Regions from separate parts of the Blastomonas sp. 34TW genome, predicted to be linked through region 2. Evidence: riboswitches for the same ligand, from Rfam matches in the RefSeq annotation. Region 2 holds a riboswitch; each other region holds the start of a gene.
The links. Region 2 has a riboswitch for cobalamin ahead of cobW (cobalamin biosynthesis protein CobW). Riboswitches for the same ligand answer to the same signal wherever they lie in the genome.
Positions count from the first base shown of each region.

Region 1: it holds a riboswitch for cobalamin, as region 2 does, so the genes downstream of both, OPU69_RS10215 (TonB-dependent receptor plug domain-containing protein) here and cobW (cobalamin biosynthesis protein CobW) in region 2, are expected to answer to the same signal.
Region 3: it holds a riboswitch for cobalamin, as region 2 does, so the genes downstream of both, cobW (cobalamin biosynthesis protein CobW) here and cobW (cobalamin biosynthesis protein CobW) in region 2, are expected to answer to the same signal.
Region 4: it holds a riboswitch for cobalamin, as region 2 does, so the genes downstream of both, OPU69_RS18020 (TonB-dependent receptor) here and cobW (cobalamin biosynthesis protein CobW) in region 2, are expected to answer to the same signal.

Region 1 covers NZ_JAPFGW010000006.1:216,770-224,204, reverse strand. The annotation lists gene acs (acetate--CoA ligase) at 1-1,557, shown strand, start outside; gene OPU69_RS10225 (prepilin peptidase) at 1,554-2,357, opposite strand; gene OPU69_RS10220 (thiolase family protein) at 2,465-3,661, shown strand; cobalamin riboswitch at 3,738-3,926, shown strand; gene OPU69_RS10215 (TonB-dependent receptor plug domain-containing protein) at 4,078-5,970, shown strand; gene OPU69_RS10210 (ABC transporter substrate-binding protein) at 6,099-7,010, shown strand; gene OPU69_RS10205 (FecCD family ABC transporter permease) at 7,007-7,435, shown strand, end outside.
Region 2 covers NZ_JAPFGW010000021.1:5,126-12,560, forward strand. The annotation lists gene OPU69_RS18515 (ABC transporter substrate-binding protein) at 1-271, shown strand, start outside; gene OPU69_RS18520 (FecCD family ABC transporter permease) at 268-1,254, shown strand; gene OPU69_RS18525 (ABC transporter ATP-binding protein) at 1,251-2,033, shown strand; gene OPU69_RS18530 (DUF6925 family protein) at 2,030-3,010, shown strand; cobalamin riboswitch at 3,100-3,330, shown strand; gene cobW (cobalamin biosynthesis protein CobW) at 3,512-4,549, shown strand; gene cobN (cobaltochelatase subunit CobN) at 4,558-7,435, shown strand, end outside.
Region 3 covers NZ_JAPFGW010000019.1:8,962-16,396, reverse strand. The annotation lists gene OPU69_RS18045 (precorrin-8X methylmutase) at 1-378, opposite strand, end outside; gene OPU69_RS18040 (ferredoxin-like domain-containing protein) at 378-1,523, opposite strand; gene cobN (cobaltochelatase subunit CobN) at 1,520-4,804, opposite strand; gene cobW (cobalamin biosynthesis protein CobW) at 4,815-5,867, opposite strand; cobalamin riboswitch at 6,050-6,277, opposite strand; gene OPU69_RS18025 (HoxN/HupN/NixA family nickel/cobalt transporter) at 6,364-7,410, opposite strand.
Region 4 covers NZ_JAPFGW010000019.1:692-8,126, forward strand. The annotation lists one part of gene OPU69_RS18000 (IS3 family transposase) at 111-363, shown strand; one part of gene OPU69_RS18000 (IS3 family transposase) at 363-1,282, shown strand; gene OPU69_RS18005 (vWA domain-containing protein) at 1,878-2,555, shown strand; gene OPU69_RS18010 (PP2C family serine/threonine-protein phosphatase) at 2,545-3,306, shown strand; gene OPU69_RS18015 (topoisomerase DNA-binding C4 zinc finger domain-containing protein) at 3,303-5,459, shown strand; cobalamin riboswitch at 5,771-6,004, shown strand; gene OPU69_RS18020 (TonB-dependent receptor) at 6,178-7,435, shown strand, end outside.

The sequences.
Region 1 (7,435 bases), on a different contig from region 2:
GTCAAGGGCGACCGGGTGACCATCTACATGCCGATGGTGCTCGAAGGCGCGATCGCGATGCTCGCCTGCGCGCGCATCGGCGCGATCCATTCGGTGGTGTTCGGCGGTTTCTCGCCCGAGGCGCTTGCCGGGAGGATCGAGGATTGCGCGAGCCGCTTCATCGTCACTGCCGATGCGGGAATGCGCGGAGGCAAGACGGTGCCGCTCAAGGCCAATGTCGACGCCGCGCTCACCGATCACGGGATCAGCGTGGATGCAGTGCTGGTCGTGCGTCATACCGGGGCAGAAATCGCGATGACTGAGGGGCGCGATCACTGGTATCACGAATTATCGGCGACCGTGCCCGCGACCTGCCCGTGCGAACCGATGGCGGCGGAGGACCCGTTGTTCATCCTCTATACCTCGGGCTCCACCGGCAAGCCCAAGGGCGTACTCCACACCACCGGCGGCTATGCCGTCTGGGTCGCGACGACCTTTCATTATGCCTTCGATTACCGCCCCGGCGAGGTCTATTGGTGCACCGCCGATATCGGCTGGGTCACCGGGCACAGCTATTCGGTCTATGGCCCGCTGCTCAACCGCGCGACCAGCCTGCTGTTCGAAGGCGTGCCCAACCATCCCGATCACAGCCGTTTCTGGGACATGTGCGAGCGGCATGGCGTCAACATCTTCTACACCGCGCCCACCGCGATCCGCGCGCTGATGCGCGAGGGCGAAGCGCCGGTGGAGAAGCACGACCTGAGCGCCTTGCGGCTGATCGGGTCGGTGGGCGAGCCGATCAATCCCGAGGCCTGGCGCTGGTACCGGCGCACCGTGGGCAAGGACGCCATCCCGGTGATCGATACCTGGTGGCAGACCGAGACCGGCGGCATCATGATCACGACGCTGCCTTGCGCGCATGCCATGCGGCCGGGCAGCGCGGGCCTGCCGTTCTTCGGCATCCGGCCCGAACTGGTCGATGCCGATGGCAATATCCTGGACGGCGCGACAGAAGGGAATCTGTGCATCGCCGCCTCCTGGCCCGGCCAGGCGCGCACCGTCTATGGCGATCACGAGCGTTTCGTGCAGACCTATTTCAGCACCTATAAGGGCAAATATTTCACCGGCGATGGCTGCAAGCGCGATGAGGACGGTTATTACCGCATCACCGGCCGCGTGGACGATGTCATCAACGTCTCGGGCCATCGCATGGGCACGGCCGAGGTCGAAAGCGCGCTGGTGCTGCACCCGCGCGTTGCCGAAGCTGCTGTGGTCGGCTTTCCGCACGACATCAAGGGGCAGGGCATCTATTGCTATGTCACGCTGAACGTCGGCGAGGAGGCCGACGAAGCGCTGGCCGGGGAGCTGAAGGCACTGGTGCGCAAGGAGATCGGCCCGATCGCCACGCCCGACCATCTGCATTTCACGCCGGCGCTGCCCAAGACGCGCAGCGGCAAGATCATGCGGCGCATCCTGCGCAAGATCGCGGAGAACGAGTTCGGTTCGCTCGGCGATACCAGCACGCTTGCCGACCCTTCCGTGGTCGACGCGCTGATTGCCGGACGCGGTTCGGTCTAAGGGCCGAGCAGCGCCACCGGCCAGGCGGCAAGCGCCATCAGCGTGCCGAGCGGGAAGCGGGTGGCGGCGTCGAGATCATGGCCGCGCCGCTGCAGCACCAGCGCGACGGCAAGCCCGAGGCCGCTGGCGATCAGCAGCACGAGTGGCAGCGCCTGCCAGCCGAGCCACAGCCCGATTGCTCCGAGCAGCAGCGGATCACCGCCGCCTAGCCCCTCGCGCCCGCGCGTCAACCGATAGAGCAGCGCGATCAGCCAAAGCCCGACGAAACCCGCGCCTGCGCCGATCAGGCGGCTGCTCCAGTCGGGCGCGATGCCGCATGCTGCGCTCGCCAGTCCGCCCAGCGCCAGCGCAGCGGTGAGCGGCTGCGGCAGCCAGTACTGGCGCAGATCGAGCAGCGCGAGCGGCAGCAGCAGCCAGCCCAACGCGGCGATGGCCAGGCCCTGCGCCCCGGGATGCAGCGTCAGCGACACCGCACCAATCGCCGCGGCACCAAGCTCGATCGCCAGGCTTTGCCAGCCGATCCGTGCGCCGCATGCTGCACATTGTCCGCGCAGCAAAAGATAGGACAGGACGGGTACGAGCTGCCATGGCTTGAGCTGCGCACCGCAAGCATCGCATTGCGACCGCCCGGTCAGGATCGATCGCCCCGCGGACCAGCGCACCACCAGTGCGCCGATAAAGCTGCCGAAGATTGCGCCAAGGATTGCCGCTGCAAGGGGCGCGATCACCGGATGGTCGAGCAGCGGCGCATACATAACGAAATTGGCCCAATGCCGGGGATCGGCAGCGCCCTTGCGCATAGCGGCTCGCCCCGAGACAGGCCAAGCGCTTTGTACTCCAAGCCTCTTGCAATCGCGCTGGCCCTAGGGGAAGGCGCTTTCACCACATTCGAAAAGGGACTCATGCCATGACCGCATTTTCCGCCGCCGATCCCGTCGTCATCGTCTCCTATGCGCGCACGCCGATGGGCAGCTTCCAGGGTTCGCTCTCGGGCGCCAGCGCCACCGATCTCGGCGCGACTGCCGTCAAGGCGGCGGTCGAGCGGGCTGGGGTTTCGGGCGATGCGATCGAGCGCATCTATATGGGTTGCGTGCTGCCGGCTGGGCTAGGCCAGGCCCCGGCGCGCCAGGCCGCGCTCAAGGCCGGCCTGCCGCAATCGGTCGAGGCGACCACGGTCAACAAGATGTGCGGCAGCGGCATGCAGGCGACGATCATGGGGGCAGAGGCGCTGGCCTCGGGCTCGGTCGATCTGCTGGTGGCAGGTGGTATGGAGAGCATGACCAATGCGCCCTATCTGCTCACCAAGCATCGCGGCGGCGCGCGCATTGGCCATGACCGGGTGATGGATCACATGTTCCTTGACGGACTCGAGGACGCGTATGAACCCGGCCGCGCGATGGGCAGCTTTGCCGAGGAAACCGCAGGCGAATATCAGTTCACCCGCCAGGACCAGGACGATTATGCCATCGCCTCGCTGACCCGCGCACAGAAGGCGCAGAGCTCGGGCGGCTTCGACCGCGAGATCGTCCCCGTCGAGATCACCGGCCGCAAGGGCACCGAGACGATCGACAAGGACGAACAGCCGCTCAAGGGCGACGCGTCGAAGATCCCGAGCCTGAAGCCGGCGTTTGCCAAGGACGGCACGATCACCGCTGCCAATGCCTCGTCGATCTCCGACGGTGCAGCGGCGCTGGTTCTGACCCGCCAGAGCGTGGCCGACAGGCTGGGCCTCAAGCCCGTCGCGCGGATCGTGTCGCACGCCGCCCACGCGCACGCGCCGGCGCGCTTCACCACCGCGCCGGTCGATGCCAGCCGCAAGGCGCTGGAAAAGGCGGGCTGGAGCGTCGACGATGTCGACCTGTTCGAGGTCAACGAGGCGTTCGCCTGCGTGTCGATGATCGCGATGCGCGACCTCGGCATCCCGCACGACAAGATCAACGTGCATGGCGGCGCGACCGCACTTGGCCACCCGATCGGCGCGAGCGGTGCGCGAATCATCGCCACGCTGGTTTCCGCCCTGCAGACACATGGCGGCAAGCGCGGTCTCGCATCGCTCTGCATCGGCGGCGGCGAGGCGACGGCGGTTGCGGTCGAGCTGATCTGATCCCCTGAAGCCCGGCCTGTCAGCAGGGCAGGCCGGGGCTTTTGTAAGGCCGGATTGACAAGCCTGCCCAAATCCAGCAATTGCGCATCCAGATGGTTCCTCCCTTAGCCGGGGGGCGAAGAGGGAAGCCGGTGCAAATCCGGCGCTGTGCCCGCAACTGTCAGTCGGGAGCCGACGGCCACTATGTCACTGGGAGCGATCCCGGGAAGACGGCCCGAGGCGATGATCGACGAGCCAGGAGACCTGCCATCGCGTCGTTCATCCGGGGGCCGGGTCCAGCCTGTTCGGATGGGAAAGTTTTTTCCTTCGTAACGACATGCCACAGGCCATAGTCGCGTCCGGGAGCGATCCCGGCGGGCCTTAATGTCGTTCATCTGCCCTTCCGCTTCGGCGGCGGCTGGGGCTGAGGGAAAACCGTGTCCAAATTCATCCGCAGTTTCACCGTGTCCGCGCTTGCTCTGGCCGTGGCCACGCCGCTCCATGCGCAGTCTGCCACCGACGACCAGGACGACGATATCGTCGTCTCCGCCAGTCGCATCGTCCAGAAGCGGAGCGAGACCGGCCAGTCGATCACCGTGGTCGACAAGGAAGAGCTCGACCGTCGCCAGACCCAGGTGCTGAGCGACGTGCTGCAGACGCTGCCCGGCATCAGCGTTGCGCGCAACGGCGGCCCCGGCGGCACCACCAGCGTGTTCATCCGCGGCGGCGACAGCTCGCAAACTCTGGTGCTGGTCGATGGCGTCCGCATCAACGATCCGTCGTCGCCCTCGGGGGCGTTCGATTTCAGCTCGATCCTCACCGGCAATATCGGATCGGTTGAGGTGCTGCGTGGACCCAATTCGGTGATCTGGGGCAGCCAGGCGATCGGCGGCGTCATCAACATTACCACGATCGAACCGAGCGAGGGGCTGCAGGCCAATGCGCGCGGCGAATATGGCTATCGTGACACCGGCCAGCTTGTCGCCAGCGTCTCGGGCAAGACCGGAATCGTTTCGGGGTCGCTGGGCGGCAGCTACTTTCGCACCGATGGCATTTCCGCCTGGGATGAGCGGCGCGGCGCGACCGAAAAGGACGGGTTCGAGAACCTGACGCTCAACGGCAAGCTGCGCGTCGCCTTCAGCGATGCGATCAGCCTCGACCTGCGCGGCTTCTATACCGATGGCGAGACCGAGTTCGATAATCCGCCTGCCGATACGCTGCCGGTGACCGACAACCGCCAGTTCGTGGGCTATGCGGGGCTCAATGTCGCGCTATTCGACGGCCGGTGGCGCAATCGCTTTGCCTATACCCGCACCGACATCAAGCGCATCACCACCGATCCCACCCCCGGATCGTTCAACCCCGCACGAGCCAAGGGCACGCTCGACCGATTCGAATATCAGGGCGTTGCCGATGTTGCCGACGCGCTAACCCTGGTGTTCGGCGTGGAGCACGAACAGAGCGAGGCGAGCACCTTCTTCCCCTCGTTCAACACTGCGCCGGATGTCAGTGACGTGCACATGACCAGCTATTACGGCCAGGCCATCGTGCGACCGCTCAAGGGGCTGACCGTCACCGGCGGCGTGCGCGTCGACGACCAGCAGGTGTTCGGCAGCAAGACCAGCCTGGGCGGCAATATCGCCTATACGCCCAATGACGGCGATACCGTGATCCGCGCGACCTATGCCGAGGGTTTCCGCGCCCCGGCGCTCAGCGAGCAACTCGCCGCATTCGGCAATCCCGATCTGCGCCCCGAAACAGCGCGCAGCTATGATGCGGGGATCGAACAGTCGCTGATCGACGGCAAGCTCCGCGCGCAGGCGACCTGGTTCCGCCGCAATACCGAGGACCTTATCGTCTTTTCTTCGGCGACGTTCAGCCTCGAGAATATTGCGGCGGCGCGGGCGCAAGGCGTGGAGCTTGGCCTGTGGATGCAGCCGGTGCCCAATTTCACCGTGCAGGCACAGTACAGCCTGGTCGATACCGAGAACCGCTCGCGCGAAGCGGACTTTTCGGGCCGGGTCAATTTCGGAAACCGGCTCGCGCGGCGCGCCAAGGACAGCGCCTCGGTGCTTGTCGACTGGAAATCCCCCTGGGGGCCGGCGCTGGGCGCGACCTTCCTGATGGTCGGCGACACGTTCGACGATGTCGCCAACACCGTGCGGCTCGACAGCTATGTCCGCGTCGATCTGCGCGCTAGCTGGAGCATCTCGGACAATCTGGAAGTCTATGGCCGGGTCGAAAACCTGTTTGACGAGGCGTACCAGACCGCGTTCAATTATGGCGTGCCCGGACGTGCGGGCTATGCGGGGGTCAGGTTGAAGATGTGATGTCAAGGGTTCTCCCCCCTTTCTCCGTTTGTCCCGAGCGAAGTCGAGGGACGTGCGCGCATCGGTTGTGCAAGGTCCCTCGACACGCTCGGGACAAACGGTTGGGGGTGGGCGCTTTGTTGCTCGCCATGTGCAGCATCCTCACCGCCTGCTCGCTGGGCAAGGCCGCGACACCCGCACCACTCGAACCTCCGGTTCGGGCGATGCGGGTCGTGAGCCTCGATTATTGCGCGGATCAATATGTGCTGAAACTTCTCGGACGGGATCGCATTCTCGCGCTCTCGCCCGATGCGACGCGCGATTTCTCGTACATGCGCGAGACGGCAAAAGGCATGCCCAAGGTTGCCCCGCGCGCCGAGGACGTGCTGGTGCTCAAGCCCGATCTGGTCGTGCGCAGCTATGGCGGCGGCGCGGATGCGGGTGCGTTCTTCGCGCGCGCCGGGGTGCCGGTGTTGCAGCTGGGCTATGCCGAGGATCTGGCGGGCGTGCGGCGCGTGCTGATCGAGACCGCCGGACAGCTGGGCGAGCGGGCGCGGGGCGAGCGGATCGCCCGCGAGATGGATGCGCGGGTGGCTGCACTTAGACACCCATATCCGTTTGTCCCGAGCGAAGTCGAGGGACGTGATCGCCCAGGGTTGCGCGCAGGTCCCTCGACTTCGCTCGGGAACGCGGAGAGGATGAATAAAAAAGGCGGCCCAACCCTGCTCTATGCCACCCCCGGCGCGGTCACCACCGGACCCGGATCGCTGATCCATGAACTCATCGAACTCGCCGGATACCGCAATTTCCAGACCGAGCCCGGCTGGCAACCGCTGCCGCTCGAGCGGCTGGCCTATGAAAAGCCTGATCGCGTCGCGGTCGCCTGGTTCGGACGGCGCGACTACAATCCCGATCAGTGGAGTGCGGCACGGCATCCGTTGATGCGCACGGCGAGCGAACATCCAATCATCGGGCTTGAAGGCGCATGGACCGCGTGCGGCGGCTGGTTCGTGCTCGACGCCGCCGAGGCGATGGCGCGGGCCAGAGGCGCACAGCTATGACCCGCACACGCTGGCTGATCCCAGGACTGGTCGTCGGGATCGTGATCGCGCTGGTCGCGGCCTGTCTGCTTGGATCTGTCCCGCTGCCGCCCGCGCGCATGGCGGCGGCTTTGCTGGGCATGGGCGAGCCGGGCGACATGCTCGTCGTGTGGCAGGTACGGCTGCCGCGGGCGCTCGCGGCGCTGGTCGCAGGCGGCGCATTGGGGCTGAGCGGCGCGGCGCTGCAAGGCCTGCTCCGCAATCCGCTGGCAGAGCCCGGCGTGCTCGGCGTTTCCGCGATGTCGGCGCTGTTTGCGACCGTGGCGCTGTTCTACGGGCTTGCAGCCCTCATGCCGTTCGCGCTGCCGCTGGCGGCGATTGCCGGCGCGCTGGCGGCGACCGCGATCATCGCCTGGGCGGCGCCGCGTACCCGGTCGGTGGTGACG
Region 2 (7,435 bases):
GGATATCGAAATCCTGCTCCTTTCTGCTCCGTCCCTGCTGGTGAAAGGCGCCGGGGTAGGTCGCCGCCCGGGGCTTCGCGAAAACGTCGAGCGACACCCTCTAATCCGTCGCTACTGGGACGGTGACCGTACGCTGACGATCCGACAGGCGTACTACGTTTGCGGAACGCCGATGGTGACGGAAGCCGCGATGCAGTTGCGCAACGAACTTCGTTCAGCGGCTCTCCATGCCCGCTCTCCCCTTCCCTTTGCCGGTGGGAAATCGCTATGACCCGGTGGCTTGTTCCCATGCTGGTCAGTTGTCTGCTCGCCAGCGCTTTCGCTTCGGTGCTGGCTAGCTCCGTCTGGTTGACACCACGCGAAGCGTTTCAGGCGCTGGCTTTCGATCATGCGGATCTGGCTGGCCAGATCGTCACCCAGATCCGCCTGCCACGGGTTGTCCTTTCGATGGCCATCGGTGGCATCCTTGGCCTCTCGGGTGCCGTCATGCAGGGGCTGTTGCGAAACCCGCTGGCTGACCCCGGCCTGCTGGGCGTTTCGGCAGGTGCCTCGCTCGGTGCGGTCATCGCCATCTATTTCGGCTTTGCCGCCAGTTTTACCCTTGCCGCTCCGCTGTTTGGTCTGACAGGTGCATTCGTCACCACAGGCATTGCCTTCATCCTTGCGCGGGGAGGCGGTACCCTATCGCTCATCCTGGCCGGGGCAGCAGTCAGCAGCATAGCCAGTGCAGGCGTCAGTCTGGCGCTCAACCTCTCCCCCAATCCTTATGCCGCTTACGAGATCATGACCTGGCTGATGGGTTCGCTTGCCGATCGAAGCTGGGATCATGTCCGCCTTGCCACACCCTTTATCCTTGCCGGGGGTACGATGCTTCTGCTGACGGGCCGAGCTCTGGATGCTCTTGCATTGGGTGAAGCGCAGGCTGAAAGCCTGGGGATTGCGGTTTCACGAACGCGCATGCTGGCGCTGATCGGTACGGCCCTTGGCGTCGGAGGCGCAACCGCCGTATCCGGAACGATCGGTTTCGTAGGCCTGATTGCGCCTCACCTTGTCCGGCCTCTGGTCGCCCATCGTCCAGGCAAGGTGCTCATCCCGGCCATGCTGGTTGGAGCCGTTCTGGTAACCCTCGCCGACATCGCGTCGCGCACATTGGTATTCCGGGGCATGCCGCTAAATCTCGGGGTGTTCATCAGCCTGATCGGGGCACCGTTCTTCCTGTGGCTGGTCCTTCATGTCCGGAGACGCACCGCATGAGCGCGCTGCACTTTCATGGTGTTTCGGCGCGCCGGGGGCAGCGTCTGGTCCTTGACGGGATATCGGCGCGTGTTCCATCGGGCCATCTGACTGCTGTGATCGGCCCCAATGGCGCCGGCAAGAGCACCTTGCTGGACATCACATCGGGCCTCAAACGCCCGGTGCAAGGTTCGGTCGAACTCGATGGCAAGGACCTCCACCGCCTTGGCCGCCGGGAACTTGCCAAGTTGCGTGCCTATCTGCCGCAACGTGCGGGGGTTGATTGGCCGATCACCGTAGAGCGCGTGGTTGCGCTCGGGCTGACTCCGGCGCTGCCAGCATTCGGCACCATACCGTCCGCTCTGCTTCCCGCCATCGACGATGCACTGCTCGCCTGCGATCTGCTGGGTTTGCGGGATCGGCCAGCCACGCAATTGTCGGGTGGCGAACTGGCGCGGGCAATGCTGGCCCGCGCGATTGTCGGCGATCCAGCGCTTCTGATCGTTGATGAACCAACCGCGGGTCTGGATCCACGCCATGCCATCGATGCCGTCCAGCGTCTCAAGGCCCGGACCACGGCCGGGTGCACGGTTGTCATGGCGATCCACGATCTTGATCTGGCCTTGGCCTTCGCGGACTCGATCCTCGCAATCCGCGATGGGCGATTGCTTGCACACGGTCCGACGCACGAAGTCGTCACCGAAAGCCTACTCACCTCGCTCTATGACGTTCCGGTCCGGTTATCTCGTGACGGGGACGGCATTTCCGTCCGCTTTCTCAAGTCCGGGGTATCATCATGAACCAGATTTCCTTTGACGAACTGGCACGTCTCGCGTGCGACCCTGGCCATGGCTGGAGCATCGGCACATTCGGTGCGATCGGCGAATTCATTCGCGACGAGGATGAGCCGGCCACGGTTCAAAACGACCGCGACAATATCGAAATCGTGACCGCTCGCGGTGCCTTGCGGATCAGGCATTCGGATAGCTTTGAATGCCTTGCCTGGGATAGCCTGTCCTCTGATGGCGAAAGCTGGGGTCATGCAATGGCGCTCTGCGCGCCTCTGACTGGTTCGGTCGATCGGGCTGTCGTATCTTTGGGCGCCGATACCGACGCCATTCGCAGGGAAGACCAGTCGAGCCGCCTGTTCGACATGGGCGTTTGTAACGGCACCATAAGGATGTGCGCCCGCACTGACGACGAAGCGCTGATCGGGGCTCTCGAGGCTCTTGAAGGTCAGGACCTGCTGTCTTCGCCAACAGTCATGGCCGAGGTTCTGCGTGCGCAGCCCCACCGGGTCATGCTCTCGCCTGCCGGACGGATCGAAGTCTTCCAACCGATTCCGCCTCCGGATGGGAAATCGCCGGAAGGCCCGCACACCCATCTGCTTGCCAAGCTTATCGGGAAGGGTCGGCCACATGGCGCCAACGTCCCCATTCCGGATGGCTATCAGTCGATCCTGAACATTCACCCTCGCTCACCTTGGCGGAACGCACTGGGTGAACGGCACGATTTCGTGCCCGATACGGACACCGCCTTTTCACCTATGCTTGAACGCTTTGGCCTTGATCAGGATCGTGCCGTGGACGCACATATCCGCACCGCTGTGGCTGAAGGCGCAAACCCTGAATTCTTTGATTGGCCCGACACACGGCGGGGCCGAACGAAAGCCCGCATCGTCCTGCGCCGTCTTGCCGCTGCCGGTCACGAGCACGTGGGTCCCTGGCGCGTCTGGTTCGACCGCGCTCCCGTTGAAACCGATGAAACGGAACAGTGAGGTTGCGCCTGCAATTTCAGCGCGAACTTTGATTGGCATGATCGAAGTTTGGGTCTAGAGATATTCAATGATGATGCGGGTTTGCCCGTGCCATCGATGATCGCGCCGGTGCCCCCAACGGGGCTTAATCGGGAATGCGGTGCGGGAGCGTAGCTCCCAAATCCGCGGCTGTCCCTGCAACTGTAAGCGGATAGCGCGATGCACATTTTTCCTGCGCGTGCAGGAAAAGCCACTGGACCGCGCATGAACGCGCATCTGGGAAGGCGTGCATCAAGCTGTGACCCGCGAGCCAGGAGACCTGCCGGCGCTCTGGTCGCTCTTGCCCGGGTCCAGGGGATGGCCAAGGCACGGTACTCTTCCGTCTGAGCGACGAAGCTGTGCGGCTGGGGCTGCACGGCCGCGTGGTTTCGGGCGTCTGTCGCGCCAGCCCGTTGTCGCGCGCCGACCGGACCTGTCCGGCAAGCCCTGCCCGGTGTCGCTCTGGCGCGCGGAGGAACTGCCATGTCGGACCTGTCAAAGGTACCCGTCACGATCATCACCGGCTTTCTGGGTGCCGGTAAGACCACGCTGATCAGCCACCTGATCCGCAACGCTGGCGGACGCCGATTGGCTGTGGTCGTCAATGAATTCGGTACTCTGGGGGTGGATGGGGACATCCTACAATCCTGCGCCATTCCCGATTGCCCGGCGGAAAACATCGTCGAACTGGCCAACGGCTGCATCTGCTGCACCGTGGCGGACGATTTCATTCCCACCGTAGAGCGCCTGCTCGCGCTTGATCCGCGCCCTGACCATATCCTGATCGAGACATCAGGGCTGGCCCTGCCCAAGCCCTTGCTCAAGGCCTTCGACTGGCCGGCAATCCGCAGTCGCATCACGGTGGATGGCGTCCTTGCGCTGGCCGATGCCGAAGCGGTTGCTGCCGGACGGTTTGCCCCCGATCTTGCAGCGCTGGAGGCCCAGCGCGCCGCAGACCCGGGGATCGACCACGAAACCCCGCTGTCCGAAGTCTTCGAGGACCAGCTTGCCTGCGCCGATCTCGTTTTGCTGACCAAGGTTGATCTGGCCGGACCTGACGGAGTCGCTGCCGCAAGGGCAGCCATTGCGGCCGAAGCACCCCGCCCCGTGCCTGTGATCGAGATAGCCGAAGGGATTGTCGACCCTCGCGTGATCCTTGGACTTGGAGCTGCCGCCGAAGACGATATCGCTGCCCGGCCCTCGCATCACGACAATGAGGATGATCACGAGCACGACGATTTCGACAGCACCGTCATCGCGCTCGGCGAGATTGCCGATCCCGCCGATTTGGTGGCGCGTATCGAAACGCTCGCCCGCGACCATCGCATCCTGCGGGTAAAAGGCTACGCTGCCGTGACTGGCAAGCCCTTGCGCCTCTTGGTGCAGGCCGTCGGGTCGAGGGTTCGTCACCAGTACGACCGCCCATGGCGCCCCGATGAGCGGCGCCAGACCACCCTGGTCGCCATCGCCGAGCATGACGATATCGACGAGCCTGCCATTCGCGCGGTGCTGGCAGGCTAAGCTAGGCCGTGCACGTCATCTTTCGCGAAACGCATGGGATGGAGGAAACGGCCATCCCACAGGATCTGGGGCAGGAGCCTGCGGATCTTGTCGTCCTGTCCTTCTCGGACAGCGATCTTGGTGCGTTCGCGGAAGGCTGGCGCCAGGCGCAAGCGGCGGATCCGGCATTTCCTTCGTTGCGGCTCGCCAATCTTGCCGCGCTGATCCACCCTTTGTCGGTCGACACCTATATCGAAAAGACATTGGCCGGGGCAAAGGCCGTGCTGATCCGGCTGATCGGCGGCACGCCCTATTGGAGCTACGGCCTTCAACAGGTCGAGACCCTCGCCCGATCGCGCGGGATTGCGCTTGCTGTCCTGCCTGCCGATGGTCGGCCGGATTGGCACCTCGACAGTGTCTCCACGCTTCCTGCCGCCACGCTGGCCAAGCTTTGCCAGTTGTGTGACGAGGGCGGCGCGGCAGCGGCGCGCGCGGCCCTGGCCGCTCTCGCGCACGCCGCAGGGCTTGGCGTCAGCACTGTGACGCAATGCACGGCTTTGCCGGCAACTGGCGGATGGCACCCCTCCTGCGGGATCATCGATCCTGCCAGCTTCAGGCCCAATGCGGATCGGCCGCTGATCCTGATCGTCTTCTACCGTGCGTACCTCGCCGCACACGACCTGCACCCGATCGCCGCGCTTCATTCCGCGCTTGAACAACGCGGCTTTGACGCGCTCTCGATCTTCGTCCCCTCGCTCAAGCCCCCTGAGGTCAGGGCACAGGTGGATCGCTGGGTGCGTTCGCTGGCGCCTGCAGCCATCGTCAATGCCACGGCTTTTTCAGCGCGGGGCGAGGATGGCGGAACGCCGCTCGACGGGGGGGGCGTTCCGGTCTTCCAGATCGCGCTTGCCACCGCACCGCGCGCAGGATGGGCGCGCACATCGCGTGGCCTCTCGCCGGCTGACCTTGCCATGCATGTCGTACTCCCCGAGATTGACGGGCGCATCTTTGCAGGCGTGTCGAGCTTCAAGGAAGCGGGCGAACGCGATCCGGCACTCGGCTTCGCTCCCTATTCGCACCGCGGCGATGACAACCGGATCGCAGCGGTCGCCGACCGCGTGGCGCGCTGGATCGGGCTGGCCCGCAAGCCGGCATGCGAACGCCGCGTCGCCCTGATCCTGTCGACCTACCCCGGCAAGGCCTACCAGATGGCGCACGCCGTGGGTCTTGACGCGCTGGCCTCAGTCGATGCGATTGTCGCCGATCTGGCAGAGGCCGGGTACAAGGTCAGCCGCCCCACCGATCTTGCCAGGCAGCTGGCGACCGAGCATCTGGTCTGGCCTTTGAATGCCTATCGCACTGCCATGTCCGCCCTGCCCGAGACGCTGCGGCAGGACCTTGCCTCGGCATGGGGAGAGCCGGAAGACGATCCGCTGGCTGTCGATGGGGCATTTCGCTTCCCGGCGCTCACGCTCGGCCAGGTGCTGGTGGCGCTTCAGCCCGAGCGGGGCGAGCCTATCAGTCGCGATGCAGACTATCACGACCTCTCGCGCTGCCCGCGGCACGCCTATGTCGCCTTCTACCTGTGGCTGGGCCAGCAGGGTACGGATGCGCTGGTCCATGTTGGCGCGCATGGTACGCTGGAATGGCTGCCGGGGAAGGCTGTAGCGCTGTCTGACGCTTGCTGGCCCGAAGCGCTGACACAAGCGATGCCGGTCATCTATCCCTTCATCGTCAACGATCCGGGCGAGGCAGCGCAGGCCAAGCGCCGCATCGGTGCTGTCACCATCGGCCATGTGCCGCCGCCGCTCGTCCCGACCGGAAGCGGCGCCGGGCTGGGCCGGATCGAGGCTTTGCTGGACGAATTCTCCAATGCCGACGGGCTGGACCCTGCCCGCCGGGACCGTCTGCAGAAATCCATCCGCGAGGAAGCTGCCGCGCTGGGGCTGGAGGCAGAGCTCGGCCTTGATACCGCCACCACTCTGGTCGAAGCGATCACCCGGATCGATCGCTTCGTCTGCGATGTGAAAGCCAGCCAGTTCGGTGACGGTCTCCACGTTTTCGGCCGCGGTGAACAGGGCGCGGCAGAGCGGAACGGGCTTCTGGCTGGGCTGGACGGCCGATGGATCGCTCCCGGACCATCTGGCTCGCCCCATCGCGGACGAACCGATGTGCTGCCGACGGGACGCAACCTCTACACGATCGATCCGCGCGCAGTACCTTCGCGCGCAGCGCATGCACAGGGCGTCGTGCTCGCCGAGGAGCTGCTCCGCCGCCATCTGCAGGATCACGGCGACTACCCGCGTGGCCTTGTGGTGGATCTGTGGGGTTCGGCCACCATGCGCACGGCTGGTGAAGAGTTTGCGATGGCGCTGCACCTTCTGGGGGCAAAGCCGATGTGGGACATGGCTTTAGAGCGCGTGACGGGGGTTGAGATTCTCCCACTCGCCATGCTCGACCGCCCTCGCCTCGATGTAACGCTGCGCGTTTCGGGCCTGTTTCGTGATGCCTTTCCCACCCTGCCCGCCTTGTTCGGTCAGGCCGTCCGGGCGCTGTGCACCAGGGACGAACCCGCCGACTGGAACCCTTTCGTTGCCTTGGCCCCAGCGCCGCGCGTCTATGGTCCGCGTCCGGGCCGGTATGGACTCGGGATCGGAGACGCGGCCGAAACCTATACCGATGATGCCCGGCGTGCGGCGGGCGAAGCATGGCTGGCAGCCTCCGACCACGCGCTGGATAGCGTTTCCGATTCCAGCACGGGAAGCGAGGCTGACCCCGATGGCATCCGTCTGCGAGTGGCCAGCGCGGACGCCTTCGTCCACCTGCAGGACCTGCCTGAAACCGACCTCTTGCTGGCCGCGGACTATGCCGGGCACGAGGCAGGCTTTGCCGCAGCCCAGGCGATTG
Region 3 (7,435 bases), on a different contig from region 2:
ATGCGGCCGCCACAGTTCCAGTGCGGCGGCAGAGCGGGTGTTACCCATTGCCCGCGCCATGTCGGGCACTTGCGGCGCATTCAGGGTGCAGATGATCTGATTATCAGCAGGCAGCCGCGCACGGGTGATCCCTTCGGACACCATCCGCGCATCGCACAGCACCGGCGCGCCAGCGGCCAGCGCCGCCCGCGCCGCACTGGCAAAGCCGGGTGAGAAGCGGATATGCGCGGCAAGGTCCACCATCCCGGCGGCGTGGATCATGCGCACCGCCACCGGTTCCTCATCAGCGAAAAAGGGCGCCAGATCGGCTTCGGCGCGGATCATGGCGAAAGACTGGCGATAGATGGCCGCGCCATCGGTTTCATAGATATGGGGCATCAAGCGGCTCCGAAATGGGCGAGAAGCTCGGCTGGGCTGAGCGCAGAGCGAACTGGCAACGCACCGGCGGGTGCGTTCAGGGAAAGATCGAACAGGCCATCGCGGCCGGTCAGCGTGACATCGGCGGCGCGCTGGCGGGCGCAGCCCTTGGCACAGCCCGAAACATGCAGCCGCCCGGCGACATGCGGTGCAAGGCGGCGGGCAAGATCGCGGGTTTCAACCGAGGCCTGCGGGCAGCAGGGCGCGCCGGGGCAAGCATCGACATGCAGCAGCGGGTCGGCAGGATTATCGATCAGCCCACCGGCGCAAACGGCAGGCGCGCCTTCCACCAGCAGCACACGCCACGGCGTGATCCGCACCGCTGCGGCGGGCGATGCTTCCACCATCCCGGCCAGTATCCGCGCCTCTATCCGGCCAAACGGCAAGCCATAGGCCCAACTCCCATCACGGAGGCCCAGATCATGAAGGCCCGGCACGATGCAAGCAGCCGACGGCGCGGGCAGAATGTCGCCACAGGCCCATTCGGGCAGGACCAGCCGGTGTCGCGCCATGCGCCCCGCTTTCGCGCCGCCGCTGGCCGCAAACCAGTGGGCGAGCGCGATCAGCGCGTCCACTTCCCTGCCAGCAGCAACCGCCATACCGGTGGCGCGGCCATCGGCGCGCAGGATCAGACCGCCATCGCCGCCGCGCTCAATGCGGAAATCGCCCGCCTCGCCACCCAGAATGCAGGTCTGACCGGCATCGATGGCAAAGCCCACTTTACCGAGCAGATCGGGCAACTCATCCAGCCGGGTCAGCAACGCGCCCGCAATGCGATGGCTGTCATCACCGACCCGCCAATCCGGCGCGACCAGAATGTTGCGCCGCTGTTCGATGACAGGGTCAGGGTCCACCAGATCCAGCACCAGCAACCGGTCGAGCAGCGCCTGCCAGCCAGTTTCAGGCACCCCGCGAAGCTGGAGATTGGCGCGGGCGGTCATGTCGATCAGGCCATTGCCGTGCACCACGGCGGCATCGCACAGGCCCAGCACTTGCGCCCGCGTCAGGCGGCCAAGCCGAGGCTTTACCCGCACCAGCAGCCCGTCGCCCGCCATCATCGGGTGCCAGGCATCGGGGCACCAGCCCTTCACCGCAAAACTGCTCATGCCCTGTCCTCAAGCCTTGGCAGGCTGGCGAGGATGGAATTGCGCCGGGTCTGCCACAGCCCGGCGGCATGGAGCGCGGCAAAGCGGGCTTCCATCGCCGCCAGCGCAGCCGGATTCTCGCGTTCAAGAAATGCGCGAACATCGGTCTGGCCCAGTGTCGCGTCGTGATAAAGGTCGAACAGATGCGGCGGTACGCTGCCTGAAAGGTGCGCAAAGGCACCCATATGGTCCAGCGTCGCGGCCAGTTCTGCCCCCCCGCGAAAGCCGTGCCGCATCATGCCCGCCACCCAGCCTGGGTGCGCCGCGCGGGCGCGGACCACGCGGGCGATCTCTTCGGTCAGGGTGCGCGCAACGGTGCGCCCCGGATCGCGATTGTCGAGGTGGTAGAGCGCCGCCGAACCACCGATCAGCGCCTTGGCAGCGGCAAAGCCCGCCTCGTGCGCGGCATAATCGGCGGCCAGCAGCAGATCGGTTTCGGGCAAGTCCTGAAGATGGACAAAGGCGTCCGCTCCTTCAACACGCTGGCGCAGGCCGTCAGGATCGGCAAAGGTTCCGATCGCATCGGAGGCTGCGTCAAACGCATGGTCCGATGCCGCCAGCCATGCCTCACCAGCAGCGCGCCGGGCCGCTTCAGTATAGACCTCGGCTGCATCGCCAAGACCCAGTCCATAGCTGCCGGGGGCCGGGCCATAGACGCGCGGTGCCGCAGCCTGCCCTGCAAACGGGTTCCAGTCCGCCGGTTCATCGCGCAAACACAGCGCGCGCACCGCTTGGCCAAACAGTATCGGCAGCGCAGGAAAGGCATCGCGGAACAGGCCGGAAATCCGCAACGTCACATCGATACGCGGCCGGTCCAGCAGCGCCAGCGGCAGGATTTCGATGCCTGTTACCCGTTCGGACGCGGTGTCCCACAGCGGCTTTGCGCCCAGCAGGTGCAGCGCCATGGCGAATTCCTCGCCCGCCGTGCGCATCGTGGCCGATCCCCACAGATCGACCACCAGCCCGCGCGGATAATCGCCGTGATCCTGCAGATGCCGCCGGATCAGCTCCTCTGCCAGTGTCACCCCTTGGGCATGGGCCGCGCGTGAAGGCACGGCGCGCGGGTCTATCGCATAAAGGTTTCGCCCGGTTGGCAGCACATCGCTGCGCCCGCGAAAGGGGGAGCCGGAGGGACCGGGCGGAACGCGGCGTCCGTCGAGTGCCGCCAGCAATCCGGCCCGCTCGGCTGCGCCCTGATCTCCCCGCCCGAACACATGCAGCCCGTCACCGAACTGGCTGTCCTTTACATCGCAAACGAAGCGGTCGATCCGGGTGATCGCCTCGACCAGCGTGGCCGCGTCATCAAGGCCCAGTTCCGCCTCAAGTCCCAGCACGCGCGCTTCGTCGCGGATGTTCACTTGCAGACGGTCGCGGCGGGCCGGGTCCAGCCCGCCAGCGTTGGAGAATTCATCCAGCAGCGCCTCGATCCGGGCCAGCCCCGCACCGCTTTGCGTTTGCACCAGTGGCGGGGGAACGTGCCCGATCGTAACCGCGCTGATCCGGCGCTTGGCCTGCGCCGCTTCGCCGGGATCGTTGACGATGAACGGATAGATCACCGGCATCGCGCCGGTCAGCGCCTCGGGCCAGCAAGCATCGGACAGCGCGACTGATTTGCCCGGCAGCCATTCCAGTGTGCCATGTGCGCCGATATGCACCAGCGCGTCCACGCTTCGCTGGCGCAGCCACAGGTAGAACGCCACATAGCCATGGCGCGGGCAGCGGGACAGGTCGTGATAGTCGCCGTCGCGATGGGCGCGTTCGCCGCGTTCGGGCTGCAAGGCTACCAGCGCGTTGCCGATGGGCAGCGCGGCAAAACGGAACGCGCCATCGGCGGCGGCAGCATCGGCTTCCGGCTCGCCCCATGCGGCGAAAAGTTCAGCGCGCAGGGTATCGGGCAGTGCTGCCAAAGCCTTGCGGTACTCTGCCATCGGCCAGTGCTGATGTGTGCATTGAAGGAGCGCTGCCAGTCCGGCCTGCGCGTCAGTGGCATATCCCGCCTCGGCCAGATCGGCCAGGATCGCCTCGGCAGAAGCCAGCGCATCCAGCCCCACGGCGTGGGCCATCTGGTATGTCTTGCCGGGATAAGTAGACAGGACCAGCGCAACCCGCCGTTCTGCAACCGGCGTTTGGGCAAGTGCGATCCAGCCCGCCACCCGCGCGGTGATCGCCCCAACCCGGCCTGCATCGGCGCGATGGATGGTGCGGGCAAAGCCAAGCGCGGGATCGCGCGTCCCCGCCTCCTTGAAGCTGGCGACGCCTGCAAACACCCGCCCGTCAATTTCGGGCAAGACCACGTGCATGGCAAGGTCTGCCGGGGAAAGCCCGCGCGAAGCCGCTGCCCATCCCGCGCGCCCGGACGTGGCCAGCGCCAGCTGAAACACGGGAACGCCCGCGCCATCAAGCGGGGTGGCGCCGTCATCGCCCCGCGCGGAAAAAGCGGTAGCGTTGATGATCGCTGCCGGGCCAAGCCCGCGCACCCAGCGGTCCACCTGTTCGCGCACCTGCGGGGCTTTCAGCGAGGGGACGAAGATCGACAATGCATCGAAACCGCGCTGCTCGAACGCGGTATGCAGGGCGGCAAACGGGTCCAGATCGTGGGCGGTCAGGTAAGAACGATAGAACACGATCAGGACCAGCGGCCTTGCGGGATCGCGCGCAAAGGCTTCAAGATCGATCACGCCCCGGCCGGGATGCCAGCCTCCCGCCATCAGCAGCGGATCGAATGTCCGGGCGGGGGCATCAATCAGCCCCGCCAGCTGCGACAGCGCGGCAAGCGCCGCCTGCGCCGCCCTTGCACCGCCAGCATCGCACCACTGCGCAAGTTCGCGCAACGCGGTCACCGGCACGGTCGAGGCCGCATCCAGCCGCGCATCCTCAAAGCCGTCGCCGGGCAGCACGGCCAGCACGATCCCGCGCGACCGGGCCAGCGCCTCGACCTGTTGCAGCCCGTAGCTCCAATAGGGCGTGCCGCCGATCAGCCGGATCAGGATCGCCTTTGCGCCCGACAGCGTCCGCTCGGCATACGTGTCGACCGACAGCGGATGCATCAGCGCCGCCAGATTGGCGAGCCGCAGCGAAGGAAATGTCGCATCGTCTGCACGGGCCTGATGCCATGCCGCCGCGAACGCCCCCAGATCGCTGTCCGAAAAGGACAGGACCACAAGATCCGCGGGCTCTTGCCCCAGATCCTGCGGGACGGCGGTTTCCTCCATCCCGTGCGTTTCGCGGAAAATGACGTGCATGGCCCGCGCCTTACGCCAGCAGCACCGCGCGAATGGCATCGGCGTCGACGTGATCGTGCTCGGCAATGGCGACCAGCGTGGTGCGGCGCGGCTCGTCAGGGCGCCACGGGCGATCGTACTGGTGCCGCACCCGCGCGCCCACCGCCTGCACCAGCAGCCGCATCGGCTTTCCCGCAACGGCGGCATAGCCCTTTACGCGCAGGATATGGTGATCGCGGGCCAGCGTCTCGATCCGCGCGACCAGCGCCGCCGGATCGGCGATCTCGCCCCATTCGATAACGGTGCTGTCAAAGTCGTCGTGTTCGTGATCATCCTCACCATCATGGTGCGATGGGCGCGCGGCGATGTCGTCCTCGGCTGCGGCATCAAGCCCCAGGATCACACGCGGATCGACCACGCCTTCGGTCAGTTCTATCACCGGAACCGGGCGACTAAGCTCTGCCGCAATGATCGCGCGCGCGGCGGCTACGCCTTGGGGTCCGGCCAGATCGACCTTGGTCAGCAGGATCATGTCGGCGCAGGCCAGCTGATCCTCGAACACTTCCGACAGCGGCGTCTCGTGATCGATGCTCGGATCGGCGGCGCGCTGGGCGTCAAGCGCTGCCACATCGGGCGCGAACCGGCCTGCCGCGACCGCTTCGGCATCGGCCAGCGCCAGCACGCCGTCCACGGTGATCCGGCTGCGGATCGCAGGCCAGTCGAACGCCTTGAGCAGCGGCTTTGGCAACGCCAGACCCGATGTCTCGATCAGGATGTGATCGGGGCGCGGATCAAGCGCCAGCAGCTTTTCCACCGTCGGGATGAAATCGTCCGCCACGGTGCAGCAGATGCAGCCATTGGCCAGCTCTACGATGTTTTCCGCCGGGCAATCAGGAATGGCGCAGGACTGCAGAATCTCGCCATCCACACCCAGCGAACCGAATTCGTTGACCACCACGGCCAGCCTGCGGCCACCGGCATTGTGGATCAGGTGGCTGATGAGCGTGGTTTTCCCCGCGCCCAGAAAGCCCGTGATGATGGTGACCGGCACCTTGGACAGGGACGCCTTGGACAGGTCTGGCATAGTAACTTCCCCGCGCGCCAGAGCGAGACACGGCGGGGCTTGCCGGACAAGTCCGGTCGGCGCGCGACGACGGGCGGGCGCGACAAAGCACCCGTAACCACGCAACCCGTGCAGCCCCAGCCACACAGCTTCGTCGCTCAGACGGAGAGTTACCGTGCCGTGACCATCCCCTGGATCAGGCAAGAGCGACCGGTGCGCCGGCAGGTCTCCTGGCTCGCGGGTCACAGCTTGATGCACGCCTTCCCAGACTTGGCGCTTGCGCGCTGCCCAGTGGCTGCTCCTGAATTCAGGAGCATGTGCATCGCGCTATCCGCTTACAGTTGCAGGGACAGCCACGGATTTGGGAGCACGCTCCCGCACCGCATTCCCGATTAAGCCCCTTGCGGGGCACCGGCGCGATCATTGAAGGGCGGGTTACCCCGATCCTTCACCGCGCGCTCTAGACGAAAATGCCAGCCAAGCCAATTGATGATGTTGCTTCACGCAACGTGGACGGTCAGGCACCGACCGAAACCTCGATTTCATCGAACCGCTTCCATCGATAGATCGCGTAACTCGCCAGCCAGCAGAACACGAAAAGACCGATGATGGCGAAGCCCAGACCATTGAAATTTTCACCCAGTTCAATGGCGATCCGCCATGGCGCACCCGTAAGGGCCAGCTTGTCGCCAATCAGGGCCAGCGTTTCGATTCCACCAATGACAATCGCCACGATGGCCGAGATCAGGGTGATGGTGATGTTGTAGTAGAGCTTGCGGATCGGCTTCACGAAGGCCCATTCATAAGCGCCCAGCATCACCACGCCGTCCGCCGTATCGATGAGGGCCATACCGACCGCGAACAGGGCGGGCAGGACCAGGATTGTCCCGATCGACAGGCCATCGGCGGCCTGGCTGGCCGACATGCCCAGAATGGCAACTTCGGTTGCTGTATCGAACCCAAGCCCGAACAGAAACCCCAGCGGGGCCATATGCCAGCTTTTGTTCACGAGGCGGAACATCGGCCTGAACAGTCTGGAAAGCAGACCGCGCCCACCCAATAGCAGATCAAGATCGTCCTCGGCATAGCTGCCGCCTGCACGAACATGGGCAAAAGTCCGCCAGACAGAGCGCAGGATGACCAGGTTCATGCCGGCGATCGTGAACAGGAAAAGCGCGGAAATCACGGTTGCAATCACGCCACCGATTTCCTTGAAGGCGCCGAACTGCGACAGCGCGCTGGCCGTCACCGCAATGATGATCGATGCTATGGCAATGATTCCGGAATGCCCGATCGCGAACCAGAATCCGACCGAAACCGGGCGCTGCCCGTCCTGCATCAGCTTGCGGGTCACATTGTCAATCGCCGCAATATGATCGGCATCAACCGCGTGACGCAGGCCCAGCCCCCAGGCAAGCACAGCGGTGCCGAGCATTAACGGCTGTGCATGAAACAGGCTGAATGCCCAGACCCAGACCCCAATGTTGGCGGCGATCAATCCGGCAAACAAGGCACCAATTCGTCGGCGCAGAGACAGGGATGGCAGTGACTTCGTGAGGTGCATGATTGGCTCGGCGATTGAGGAATAT
Region 4 (7,435 bases), on a different contig from region 2:
ACGATCAAGTGTATCGCACACGCACCCGTATGGCTCAATAATCAAATTGACGTGACCCCCTGATTTTCCTCCACGAACGATTAGAGTCTGGCCTGAAGGAAGGACAGACGATGAAGCGTGCAAGGTTTTCAGAAGAGCAGATCATTGGGGTGCTGAAGGAGGCAGAAGCGGGCGCGAAGACCGCTGATCTTGCCCGGCGGCACGGGGTGTCTGAAGCGACGATCTACAACTGGAAGGCCAAGTATGGAGGCCTAGAGGTATCCGAGGCCCGGCGATTGCGAGAGCTCGAGAGTGAGAACGCCAGGCTCAAGCGGCTTCTGGCTGATGCGATGCTGGATCAGGCTGCGTTGAAGGATCTTTTGGCAAAAAAGTTTTGACGCCCGCCGCGAAGCGGGAAGCTGTCGCTCATCTCCAGGCGTGCCACGGGATGAGCGAACGGCGGGCGTGCCGTGTCATCGATGCCGATCGCAAGAGCGTGCGTTATCGTTCTGCCCGGGATGATGACACTGCTCTGCGCGAGAAGCTGCGCGGGCTGGCCAACCAACGTCGCCGGTTCGGCTATCGCCGTTTGCATATTCTGCTGCGCCGGGAGGGCGTGATGATCAACCGGAAGAAGACCCAGCGGCTCTACAAGGAGGAAGGTCTGGCGGTAAGGCGGCGACGTAGCCTCAAGCGCGCTGTCGGCACTAGGGCACCTGCTCCGGTGCTGGCACTGGCGAACCAGCGCTGGAGCCTGGACTTCGTTCATGACCAGATGGCCTCTGGCAGGCGGTTCCGGGTCCTCAACGTGGTCGATGACGTGACCAGGGAGTGCTTGGCGGCGGTGCCGGACACCTCGATCTCGGGGCAACGTGTCGTGCGCGAGCTGATCCAGCTGATTGCACAGCGCGGCAAGCCGGGGATGATCGTCAGCGATAATGGCACCGAGCTCACCAGCAATGCCGTGCTCGCATGGTGCGGCCAGAGCGGCGTGGAGTGGCATTACATCGCTCCGGGCAAGCCGATGCAGAACGGCTATGTCGAGAGCTTCAATGGCCGCATGCGCGATGAGCTGCTCAACGAGACGCTGTTCATGAGCCTTGCCCATGCCCGGGTCGAGATCGCTGCCTGGGTCGAGGATTACAACCGGGAGAGACCGCACTCATCCCTTGGTTACGCAACCCCGGCGGCGTTCGCCGCCGAACTGAACAAGCAATGGCCTGCTTCGCTACGCCCTACGGGCTCCGCTACGCAGCCCATTGCTTCAACCGCGCTGATGCGCAAAATAACCGCTCGGCTCTAATCTCAGCTGGAGGAAAGCTGGGGGTCACGTCAAAATAGTTGCTCAGAAACTTGGGCAATGTTCAAACTGGCCAATTTAGCTCGTATGCCGCTCGAATTTGGGTCGCAGGTACAGCAAAAGACGGCGGGCCAAGTGTGAGCACAACGGGCAGAGGATGGGAACATACTCGGTCTGGAGCGTTTCATAATTTGGTCTGTCAGGACGGCCCGAACGGCAATTTGCGCCAACAGTTGGAGATAACAAACATAATCCGCCTTTGCACAAAGGTCCGGTGCCGGCCAGAATGCTTTGTTCGCTGGCCGAGCTTGGAACGGCAACTTCCGCTAAAACCAGCCATTTGCTGAGCGCGAAACCGTCTGACAGTAACGCGCCATAAGTTCAGCCGTTCAGGCTTGAATGGGTGAATCCTACTTCCGGCCGAAATTAGTGCCCTCGTGTCGCGCCGTACGGAGCCAGGCAACCGTGCCGTTAAGTATCCGTATGCTCACCCCCCGCCACCGGCTCAAAGCTTTTGCCATCGGATGCCTACGTTTATGATGTGCCAATCGGGCCGCGAGAGGTAAAACCGTTTTTGAGAATTGGGGAGCATTGATTCGTGGACGATTTCGAGCAGCAACCATTCGCGGACGCTGAGTTTGCGGAAAACCCGGAGCAGCGCTGTCCGTGCGTCCTCCTCATCGACACTTCGACATCGATGAGGGGCGCTCCGATCGATCAACTCAACCAAGCGCTTGTCGAGTTCAAAGAAGAGTTGATTGGTGATGCCATGGCGGCAAAGCGGGTCGAGCTGGCGATCGTGACATTTGGCCCGGTTCAAACGCGCACGGACTTCACCACCGTCGATGGCTGGTATCCGGAGGCGTTCGAGGCGAACGGTGCAACCCCGCTGGGTGAGGCTATCATCTCTGGTTTAGATCTCCTTCGCGAGCGCAAGAATCGCTACCGGGCGAACGGCATCAAATACTACCGGCCCTGGGTTTTCCTCATCACTGATGGCGCGCCGACCGACAGCTGGCAGGAAGCCCAGCGCCGTGTTCACGAGGGCGAAGAGCGCAAGGAATTCATGTTCTATGCTGCGGGCGTGGAGGGCGCTGACATGTCGACTCTCACGCAGATTGCCACCCGTGCGCCATTGAAGCTCCGCGGACTTGCGTTTCGCGAACTCTTTCAATGGCTGTCGAGCTCACTGAGCGCCGTGTCCCAGTCCAATCCGGGCGACGCGGTGCCACTTGCCAATCCGACAGCCCCGGACGGTTGGGCCGTTGCCGGCTGACCTTGATCGGTGGCGCTGGGCCGCTGCTTCGAGGACCGGCACATCGCACATCCGGGCAGGCACCCGAAAGCAAGACGCCTACGTCGTTAGGATGTTGGCGCCGGATACGCTGTGCGTGGTGGTGTCGGATGGAGCAGGAAGCGCGAGTCATGGCGGGGAAGGGGCCTCGATCGTTTGTCGGATGCTCACGCGGGCAATTGGCGACTGGATAGCAGCCGAGCGAGGTTTGCCATCTGACGAGCTCGTGCGCGATGGCATGGATGCCCTGCGGGATACGATCGCGCTCGCCGCGGAAAGACGAGGCCTGACCAAGCGGCAGTTCGCCTCGACGCTGATTGCCCTGATCGTGCGCGGGGATGAACTGTTGGCGCTTCAGGTCGGTGACAGCGCCCTGATCGCTCGAAGGGGCGGTCGCTGGGAAGCCTTGTGCTGGCCCGAGAACGGAGAGTTTGCCTCAACCACCTACTTCGTCACGGACGATCCGGAACCGCGCCTCAATATCGTTCGCGGCGTCAATGATTTCGACGCTTTCGCCGCCTTTTCCGATGGTATCGAGAGTATTGCATTGCATCATGCGGACCATGAGCCCCACGCCCGTTTCTTCGATCCGATGATAAAGCCCGTCGACGCGGCCGCCGAACAAGGGCGTTTGGCCAACCTATCGGCCGCGCTTGGGCGATATCTCGACGGCGCGGCAATCTGCGAGCGTACGGACGACGACAAGACCTTGGTGTTGGTATCGCGGGCGTGACCAGCCAATCGATCAAGATCGATGGTCAAGCGCTGCCGCTGGGCAAGCGGATCGGGAAGGGCGGCGAAGGCGAGGTCTTTGCGATCGACGCGAAGCCCGGCACCGCAGTGAAGATCTATAAAGGCGAGCTGCGCGCAAACCGGGAGCCAAAGGTCCGGGCGATGGTCCAAGCGGATCTTGCGGAGACCACGAAGCTCGTGGCCTTCCCAGCTGCCATTGCAACGGACGGGCGAGGTGGCTTCATCGGTTTTCTGATGCGACTTGTATCGGGCTATCGGCCGATACACGAGCTCTACAGCCCAAAATCGCGGAAAGCGCACTTCCCAAAGGCGGATTACCGCTTCCTCGTCCGGGCTGCACTTAACGTGGCGAATGCGGTCGTCAAGGTTCACCAAAGTGGCTGCGTCATTGGGGACTTCAATCATTCCGGTGTGCTCGTGTCTGATGAGGCGACGGTTTCCCTGATCGATGCGGACAGCTTCCAATACTCTCGAGAGGGAAAGCTCTTCCCGTGTGTGGTCGGGGTCCCCGATTTCACGCCCCCCGAGCTGCATGGCGTCGATCTGTCGAAGGTTCGCCGGACGGAGGCGCACGACAATTTTGGCCTGGCCGTGGCAATTTTCCATCTGCTGGCAATGGGCAAACATCCCTATGCAGGCCGCTTTGCCGGTGCCGACCTCTCGATGAGCGACGCGATCGCGCAGCATCGCTTCGCCTTCTCCCAAACCCGCGCTGCGGAGACGCGGACGACCCCGCCGCCGGCGTCTATCAGCCTGAAGGATTTCCCTCCTCGTATCGCCGAGGCGTTCGAGGCAGCCTTTGGCAAAAATCCCGGCGCCCGACCAAGCGCAGTTACCTGGGCTGGGCTCATGAAGGAGCTCGAGGGAGCGCTCAGCCACTGTGGCCAGGTCCGCACCCACTATTTTCCGTCGGCGGCCGGAAAATGCGTCTGGTGCCGCGTCGGCGGCCAGTCTGGCGTAGATATGTTCCCCGATCTTCTGGGAACGGCGCCGAAGTTCGCGCCCGGGGGACCGTTCGACATCGAGCGAATTGCCGCTCAATTTCGGGCAATTAAGCTCCCTGATCCAGTTTCTCTGCTGCCTAGTTGGTCGGGGCAGCTTGCAAGCGCAAGTGAGGCCGTTGCCGCGGCGCGGAGAGCACAAACGGGGCGGCGCGTCCTCGGAACCGTCGCGCTGTTGGCCGCATTCGCGGGCGCCATGGGAGCTCCGAATGCCGCAATCTTCTGGATTGGCATAGGCATTTTCGGCCTGATCAAATTCTTCGGCGGCGCGCCTGAGCAGGCTCCATTCACGCAAGCCTACACCGACGCGGACAAGCGCGTGCAAGCTCTAGAGCAAGGCTTCGTCGATCGGCTCGGGCTTAGTGAGCTGGTCGTCGTCCAGAACGACGTCGAGAAATGGATTCAAGCCTTCCGCGATCTCGACCGAGATCAGGCGAACGATATTCAGCGACTGAAGACTACCCGCGAAGCACGCAAACGTGACGAGTTCCTTGATCGCTTCCACATCAGGCGCGCGAAGATTTCCGGGATCGGCCCGGCCAAGACGGCGACTCTAGCTTCATATGGCATCGAAACGGCCGCCGACATCAAGGCGAGCAAGGTACGCTCGGTGCCCGGTTTCGGTGATGCCATGACCGCTAAGCTCGTTGCCTGGCGCAAGATACACGAAGACAAGTTCCGGTACAACGCTGCGCCAGATGCGTCCGACATCCAGGCAGAAAATTCCGTTCGAACAAACTGGGCAACGAAACGCGATGACCTACAGTCCAAGATAACGTCGTCGATCGCGGCGTTGCAGTCAGGGCCGCAACAGATCGCCGCTCGGGCGCAAACTGGTGATCCCGCCTTGCTGGATGCGTTAGGCAGACGTGCGCAAGCTGCTCATGATTTGCAGGCGCTGGGTATACCTGTTCCAACGAGCCAGTCTAGAGTTGTGGTCAGGCCACGCCCTTCAGCGCCGGTCCCCCCGTCGCGCTCGACCACAACGGCAAGCCAGCAACCATCGTCGGCGCCGTCGTGTCCGCAATGTGGTTCGTCAATGCGCCGACGCACAGCTCGGCGCGGCCACCGCGCGGGAAATCAGTTCTGGGGATGTACGCGCTATCCAACGTGTCGCGGCACGAGGAATTGATTTGAGACATTTACACAAGATATTCGCGCCATCTGTCGGGGAAGGCGAACACGTCGCCATTCCGATATCCAATTTCCATGAGCTTCCGGCAGGTGGCGACCACTTCCGGTCGTACAGGAGTCCGATGGCCAACGATAGGTTCAGTGAAAACCCGCCATTCAAATCGAGTGCGCGCGGTTGGTGCGCTCTGGCCGTGCCAATGGCAATGGTGGCGCGGGATGCAGTAATCGTTGATTCAATCCCTGCTCCAAGCGTTATTGGCTTTTCCGATCACTTCAGTTAGGTGAGGTATCGACGGGCAGACTAGTCCGCCTTTCATTGATCGCGCCGGTGCCCCCGAAAGGGGCTTAATCGGGAATGCGGTGCGGAAGCTTGCTTCCAAATCCGCGGCTGTCTCTGCAACTGTAAGCGGATAGCGCGATGTACATCGCTCCTCTTGGAAGGGGCAGCCACTGGGCCGGACGCTAAATCATGCGAGGTCTGGGAAGGCGTGCATCAAGCTGTGACCCGTGAGCCAGGAGACCTGCCGGCGTCTGGTCGCTCTTGCCTTGGTCCAGAGGATGGCTGCGGCACGGTGAACTCCGTCTGAGCGACGAACGAGCGGCTGGGGCCGCATCGGAGACGTGCGTCGGCCGCCCATGGCGTCCGGCCGCCGCGCGTGTCGCCCGTTCGCGCGGGTTTGCCCCGGCCACGTCGCAAGACGCCGGGGGACTATTTAGTGATCAAGACCATTACTACCAGCAGCGCCCTTGCGCTGATCTGTATCGGAAAACCGGCATTTGCCGAAACCTCTGAAAAGGCATCGCAAACAAGCGCGGATGCAGTCGTGGCGGGTAACGACATTGTGGTTTTCGGTCGCGGTGAGGCCATGATCGGCACTGCCAAATCAGCGAGCGAAGGAAGCGTCGGAGGGGCCGATCTCCTCGTGCGGCCTCTTCTCCGCGTGGCCGAACTGCTGGAAGCGGTGCCCGGGCTGGTTGCAGCCCAGCATTCTGGGAGCGGCAAAGCCAACCAGTATTTCCTGCGCGGTTTCAACCTCGACCATGGGTCTGACTTCAGTACCTATATCGATGATGTGCAGATGAACTTTCGTACCCACGGACATGGTCATGGCTATCTCGACCTCAACGGCCTCATTCCGGAGATCGTGGGCCGGGAGGATTTTCGTAAAGGGCCCTACCGCGCCGATGGCGGTGATTTCGCTCTGGCGGGAGCAGCCTATATGACGACCATCAAGGGTTATGACCGGCCATGGGCATCGGCCGAGACTGGTTCATATGGTTGGCGCCGCGTCGCTGCGGGTGGAACATTGCACGACCTGGGCGGCGGAGACCTCACGCTTGTCGCCCAGGCCAAGGCCTATGACGGACCGTGGCAGGAACCTGAACGTCTGCGCCATTACTCGGGGTTCGCGAAATATAGCATGCCGACCGGTGCGGGCACATTGGAGGCATCTCTCCATGCCTACCGGGCGACATGGCACCCAACCGAGCAAATCCCCGAGCGCATTATCGGCACGGCGTTGTGTGCGGATGTGTTCTGCTCTCCAGATCCTTCCGCGCGGGGTGAGACGACGCGCCTGGTGGCTAACATCGCGGTCAAGCAACCGACATGGCGCGCCAATGTCTATGCCCAGTTTTACGACTGGTCGATGTTCTCGAACCCCACTTACACCGATCCGGATGGCACAAGCGCGCAGATCAAGCAGTTCGACCGGCGTTGGGTCCTCGGGCTGTCCGCACAAAAACATTGGGAAATCGCTGACAGTCTGGCTGTGAGCCTTGGCACCGAAAACAGATACGACGCCGTCGGGAATGTTGGTGTCGATCGAACGGCTGCCCGCGCATTTCTTGAATCTCTCGGGCACTTTCGGGTCGGGGAATTGTCTTCCGCGCTCTACGGCGAAGTCGCTTGGAAACCCTTGGCGGGACTGCGTGTGACAGGTGGTCTTCGCGGGGACTATTATCACTATTCCG